DNA from 2 places in the Xanthobacter variabilis genome. Region 2 is predicted to be linked to the other one. Evidence: riboswitches for the same ligand, from Rfam matches in the RefSeq annotation. Region 2 holds a riboswitch; the other holds the start of a gene.
The links. A riboswitch is a leader RNA that binds a small molecule or an ion and turns the genes downstream of it on or off. The one in region 2 is predicted to bind cobalamin.

Region 1: another riboswitch for cobalamin. It lies ahead of metE (5-methyltetrahydropteroyltriglutamate--homocysteine S-methyltransferase); the one in region 2 lies ahead of V5F26_RS14375 (CbtB domain-containing protein).

What each region holds. Positions count from the first base shown of each region.
Region 1 covers NZ_CM195533.1:2,648,279-2,651,575, reverse strand. Annotated here, with positions in the region: gene V5F26_RS11415 (short-chain fatty acyl-CoA regulator family protein) at 1-1,126, shown strand, start outside; cobalamin riboswitch at 1,180-1,378, shown strand; gene metE (5-methyltetrahydropteroyltriglutamate--homocysteine S-methyltransferase) at 1,486-3,297, shown strand, end outside.
Region 2 covers NZ_CM195533.1:3,294,095-3,297,391, forward strand. Annotated here, with positions in the region: gene V5F26_RS14365 (hypothetical protein) at 1-668, opposite strand, end outside; gene V5F26_RS14370 (CbtA family protein) at 655-1,401, opposite strand; gene V5F26_RS14375 (CbtB domain-containing protein) at 1,410-1,619, opposite strand; adenosylcobalamin (AdoCbl) riboswitch at 1,621-1,771, opposite strand; gene V5F26_RS14380 (histidine phosphatase family protein) at 1,856-2,407, shown strand; gene cobD (threonine-phosphate decarboxylase CobD) at 2,524-3,297, shown strand, end outside.

The DNA of each region.
Region 1 (3,297 bases), 650 kb from region 2:
GGCCGCGGCCATGCCTGCCCTGGGCCGCGCCGTGGTGGCGCTGAACCGGCGCTGGCGCCACGCGCTGGAGCGGGCCGATGCCATGGCCGGCGAACTGGGCCTGGGCTCCGGCGGCGTCGCCACGCTCGCCACGCCCATGCCCTACGAGCAGGTGCGCGACTTCTTCTACGCCCACCACAATTACTTCTCTGATCTGGATGAGTCGGCCGAACAACTGGCCGAGCGCGCGGGACTGGTGCCCGGAGACATGGCGGAAGGCCTTGCCCGCCACCTGGAGGCCCACCACGGCGTGCGAGTGGCGCGGGTGGAGGATGAAGGCCAGCGCCGCTTCCTGCCCGCCGAGCGGGTGCTGCGCCTCGCGCGTGGGCTGGAGGACGGCCAGCGGGCCTTCCAGATGGCCACCCAGCTCGCCTTTCTGGAGCAGGGCCCGCTCATCGACCGGCTGGCGAACGAAGCCGCGCGCGGAGTGAAGGAAACGCGGGCGCTGGCGCGCATCGGCCTTGCCAACTATTTCGCGGGCGCGCTGCTGATGCCCTATGCGGCCTTCCTGACCGCGGCCGAGCGGGAGCGCTATGACATCGAGCGGCTGGGTCGGGCCTTCGGGGTGGGGTTCGAAACCATCTGCCACCGCCTGAGCTCGCTGCAGCGGCCGGGGTCGCTGGGCGTGCCCTTCTTCTTCATCCGCGTGGACCGCGCCGGCAACATCTCCAAGCGCCAATCGGCCACCGACTTCCACTTCTCCCGCGTCGGCGGAACCTGCCCGTTGTGGAACGTCTACGAGGCTTTCGCCCAGCCGGGGCGCATCCTCACCCAGGTGGCGCAGATGCCGGACGGGCGCGCCTATCTGTGGATCGCCCGCACTGTGCACCACGGCACCGGCGGCTATGGAGCTCCGGGCAAGACCTTCGCCATCGGCCTCGGCTGCGACATCCGCCATGGGGGGCGGCTCGTCTATTCACGCGGGCTGGCGCTGGACGATCCCGCCGCCGCCACCCCCATCGGCGCGGGCTGCAAGGTGTGCGAGCGCCCCGCCTGCCCGCAGCGCGCCTTCCCCCTCATCGGCCGCCCCCTCGCCGTGGACGAAAACCGCAGCGTCTTCGCACCCTATGCGGCCGGAGAGCGATAAATTACGATATAAGCATGTCCTTATATGATCCTTGACAGGAGAGCCGTCGCAGGACAGATTTCCAATGTCGAGGTTCTCCGGCCTGCCTTCTGGTGCCGGAGCTAAGAGGGAAGCCGGTGTAAGGCCGGCGCTGCCCCCGCAACTGTCAGCGGCGAGCCGAGGTCCATTCACGTCACTGGGCGCGAGCCCGGGAAGGCGGACTTCAGGTGACGACCCGCGAGCCAGGAGACCTGCCCCGGCAAAATCGTCCTCGGGCGGGGTGTCCCGGTGTGCGCTGCAGGCTCCACCGGCTGTCGCCGCGCGGGGACCTCACGCCTGCCGTCACGGCCTGCCCACAGCAGAAGGGCTTTGCAGCCGTGATGTCATCCACCATTCCCGTCGCCACACTCGGCACGCCGCGCATCGGGGTCCGCCGCGAGCTGAAGATGGCGCTTGAAAGCCATTGGGCGGGCAGAACCTCTCAAGCCGATCTCCTGGCCACCGCCGCCGCTCTGCGCGCGCAGAACTGGGCGCGCCAGAAGGCTCGCGGCGTCTCCATCATCCCGTCCAACGATTTCTCGCTCTACGATCAGGTGCTCGACACGTCCGTGATGGTGGGCGCCATTCCACCAGCGTATGGCTGGAGCGGCGGCCCGGTTCCGCTCGCCACCTATTTCGCCATGGCGCGAGGCAGCGAGGGCGCGCGAGCCGCTGGCTCCTGCGGGCATGCACACGCGGGTGAGGGCAACGGCGTGCCGGCCCAGGAAATGACGAAGTGGTTCGACACCAACTACCACTACATGGTGCCGGAATTCGCCCCTGACCAGCGATTCACCCTCGCCTCGCTCAAGGCGCTTGAGGAATACCGCGAGGCCAAGGCGCTGGGCTATCAGACGCGCCCCGTGCTGCTGGGTCCCGTCACCTTCCTGAAGCTCGGCAAGTCGAAGACGCCGGGCCTTGATCCGCTGCTGTTGCTCGGCAATCTCCTGCCCGTCTACACCGACATGCTGCGGCGGCTGGTGGCCAATGGCGCGGAATGGGTGCAGATGGACGAGCCGTGCCTGGTGCTCGATCTCGACGAGGCGACGCGCGACGCATTGCGCCGGGCCTATGCCGCCTTCGCGCGGGCGCTGCCCCACCTGAAGATCATGCTTACCACCTATTTCGGCGCGCTCGACGACAATCTGGACACCGCCCTTTCCCTGCCCGTCGCCGGCCTCCACCTCGACCTTGCCCGCGCGCCGGAACAGCTTGAAACCGTCGCCGTGCGGGCCCCACGGGGGCTCGTGCTGTCGCTCGGCGCCATTGACGGGCGCAACATCTGGCGGGCGAACCTGCCCGGTCTGGTGGAGCGGCTGAAGGCCATCGTCTCCCGGCGCGGCACCGACCACATCCAGATCGCGCCCTCCTGCTCGCTGCTGCACGTGCCCATCGACCTGGAGCTGGAGGGCGATCTGGATCGCGACCTGAAGTCCTGGCTCTCTTTCTCGCTTCAGAAGATGGACGAGCTCGGCGTGCTCGCCTCCGCCCTTTCCGGCGAGGGGCACAAGGTGAAGGCCGCGCTTGATGCCTCGGCCGCGGCCGCAGCCGCCCGCCGGGCCTCGCCCAAGGTTCACGATGCCGCCGTTGAGGCACGCGCCGCCGCCGTCTCACCCGCCATGACCCACCGCTTGAGCCCGTTCGTCCAACGCGCCCAGACGCAGAAGCAGCGCTTCGGCCTGCCGCTCTTCCCCACGACGACCATCGGCTCGTTCCCCCAGACCGCCGAGGTCCGCCACGCCCGTTCCGCCCATGCGAAGGGGACGCTGAGCGAGGAGGCCTATGGCCAGTTCCTGCGCGAGGAAACCGCCCGCGCCGTGCGCTGGCAGGAGGAGATCGGCCTCGACGTGCTCGTTCATGGCGAGTTCGAGCGCAACGACATGGTGCAGTATTTCGCCGAGCAATTGTCCGGCTTCGCCTTCACCCGGCATGGATGGGTGCAGAGCTACGGCTCCCGCTGCGTGCGCCCTCCCATCATTTTCGGCGACGTCTCGCGCCCGCGCCCGATGACGGTGGAGTGGTGGCGCTATGCCCAGTCCCTCACATCCAAGCCGGTGAAAGGCATGCTCACCGGGCCCGTGACCATCCTCAACTGGTCGTTCGTGCGCGATGACATCGCGCGCAGCGCCGCCTGCCGGCAGATCGCCCTTGCC
Region 2 (3,297 bases):
TGCCGTCGTGGGGGAGCGGTCCGAATGCCAAATACGCCCCACGCACCAGCGGCAACCATGAGCGCGAGGCCGGCGAAGGTCAGCAGCGTGGGCGGATAGCCCAGAACATCACGCCATTCGGGAACAATCAGGGCGGCGGTGTTGAAGTCGGCGCCGCTGCTGCGACAGAGGCTCGATGCCGCCTCGCTCGCCACCATCTCCTGCTCGATCCGGCCGACCAGCACCCGCGCCTCGCCGCTCTCGCCCGGCATCTCCTGCATATGCACAAGCAATGCGCGGAGCGCGCCGAGATAGGCGTGGAGACAGGTATTGAAGGGATTATCCTCATCGGTGAGGCTGCCCGGCACCAGCCCCCAGAAGCAATAGGTGCGCTGCAGGGCGGCGAAGTTCGCCAGCCGGCGGAACGTGGGGTCGGTGCGCTGCTGGCTTCCGGCGAGGGCCCGGATGGCGCCCGCATGACGCGCCACCACCGCCATCTCGCCATGGGTGAGGCTTGGGATGACCAGACCGTTCGCGGCGAGCGTGCCCGCATCGACGGCGCGATGCGCGCTCGCCCCATCAGGCCCAAGGCCCATGCAGACCAGCAGCAGAACCGCGCACGCACGGACGACCCAGCGTCGCCCGCGCGCGCCCTGCCCCATCACATCGCGCCCATCAGCGGGCGGCATAGGCCGAAGCGATCCGCCGCTCAGGCCGCAGGCTCGCCAGATAGCGCTCCGCCACAAAGCCAAAGCCGAGGCCCAGCCCTGCCCATAGAATGGCCTGCATGCCCAGCGAAGCAATGCGGAAGTCCCACAGCAGCAGGGCGGGAAACTGCTCCGGCACCTCATTCACGCCCGGCAGGGCGAGGTCAATGAGCACCACCAGGGCGGCATAGACCGCAACGCCCAGCAGCGATGCATTCCAGGCCCCCAGTCGCCAGCTGCGCCGCGCAACCGCCACCGCGACGGCCACTGCCGCCAGCGACAGGGCCAGCATGGTGAAGAAGAGCTGGGTGCGCGCGACGATCGTTTCCGGGCTGCCCACCGCCGGTGGCGTGGGCGGAAACTTCAGCCCCGGCACCAGGACGAGCGCCACGAAGCCCACGGCGGCGAGCAGGGCGGACGCCCCGCGCGGGCCCAGCGGCGTGAGCCGGCCATAGGAGAAGGAAAAGGCGAGCGAAAACAAACCGCCAAGCGCCGCCCCGAAGGTGACCACGCCGGTAAACAGGCCCAATCCGGCCTGCACGTCGCGGCTCACCAGCTCAGGCTCGGGCGCCTCGCCCTTGGCCTGGCTCGCAGCCTCTTCCAAAGCGATGGCGTGATCCACCGCGGGCTCGCCGAAAACCCGCGCGAATCCAAACGCGAGCAACCCCGCCACGGCACCGACGATCATGCCGCGGAGCAAGAGATTTCCGACCATGATGCGCCTCAGTGACAGGGGAAGCCGAGCAGATGGCGTCCGTCATGGACGAATTCATGGACGTAGGAGCCCGAGATCAACGAGGTTGCCCCCTCCTCCGCACCCACGAAATAGATGGCAAGGAGCAGGATCAGGCCCGCGAATACGGCCCAAGGCAGAATCTCCGCCACCGGAATCGGCGCGGGCCGGGCTACAGGCTTCAGGATAATGTCAGACATGGTGCACTCCCGGGATGGCGCGTCCCACTGGGCGGATATGGTCGTTTGGGATTAGGCCTGACTTCCGGATCCCGAAGGATCGCGGTTACAGTGGCGCGACCGTGCCGGACTCACACCGGCTTCCAATCCCGCAAACGACGCGCCAAGCTAGGCTTCGCAGTTGACGGCTGTCAACCGATGGCTTCGCCTGCGATGCCCGTTTTCCGGCGGAGGGCCCCTCGCTGCATCGCCTGACCCTGCTTTGCCACGGCCCGAGCACACCCGCTGTGCCCATGGCCTTTCCCATCGACGAGCCGCTGGACGCGGCGGCGCTGCCCGCCCTTTCCGTGCTGCGCGAGGGCCTGGGCCGCGTGGACCGCTGCCTTACCAGCCCCCTGCTGCGCGCGCGGCAGACGGCGGCGGCATTGGCGCAGGACGTCACGGTGGAGCCGGCTCTGCGCGAGCTCGACCTTGGGCAGTGGCGGGGCCGCGCTTTGCGGGACATTCACGACCGCGAACCGGAGGCCGCCGCCCTCTGGCTTTCGGCGCCGGACGCCGTTCCCCACGGGGGAGAATCCCGCGCTCAGCTGCAAGCGCGCGTCGGCGCCTGGCTCAACGCCCAGATGGCGGGGCGCGGGCACACCCTGTGCGTGACCCATGCCGCCGTGATCCGCGCCGCCGTGCTCCACACCCTCGGCTCACCGCCGGACGCCTTCTGGCGGCTGGATATCGAGCCCCTCAGCCGAACCGCGCTGCGCTGCGATGGGCGCCGCTGGGCCCTGCGCGGCCTCAACGCGCCACCCTCATAAAGGCCGCGCTTACAAACGAAATCGGAGCCGTTTCGCGGCACGGCGAAATGCTCTAGCAGAGGCGCTCCCCGCATGCGGCCCGCGCAGGCGGGGCTGCGGCTTTTCAGAGACGAAACATGCGCGATCACGGCGGCGATATGGATCGGGCGCAAGCCCAATATGGCGCGGGCGACTGGCTGGACCTTTCAACGGGTATCAACCCCTGCCCCTATCCCGTGCCGGCGCTGCCGCCCCACGCCTGGGCCGCCCTGCCCGCCGCGAGCGAGATCGCCGCGCTGGAGGCGGTGGCGCAGGCGGCGTACCGCACACGGGCACATGTGGTCGCCCTTTCGGGAGCGCAGGCCGCCATTCAGCTGATGCCGCGCCTGCTGCCACCCGGCCGGGCGCGGGTGCTCGGCCCCACCTACAACGAGCACGCCGCCGCGCTCGACACCATGGGCTGGTCGGTCGAGACCACCCGCGACATGGCGGCCCTGCCCGGGGCCGATCTTGCCGTCGTGGTGAACCCTAACAATCCCGACGGCCGCCGTCTTACGCCCGAGGCGCTTTCCGCCCTGGCCGGGCAGGTTTCGCTGCTGGTGGTGGATGAGAGCTTCGGCGATGCCGAGCCCGCGCTCTCGCTGCTGCCTGCGCTTGGACTGCGGACGGACAACGTGGTCGTGCTGCGCTCCTTCGGCAAATTCTATGGCCTGGCGGGTGTCCGGCTGGGCTTCGCGGTCACGGGCTCAGCCCTGGCGGCGCGGCTGCGGGGGCTGGCCGGCCCCTGGGCGGTGAATGGCCCGGCCATCGCCATCGGGCGCGCGGCGCTGGCCGATGCCGACTGGCGCGCGGACACCATCCGCCGCCTTGTCGCCGATGCGCGGCGCCTGGATGAGCTCGCGGCAGCCTGC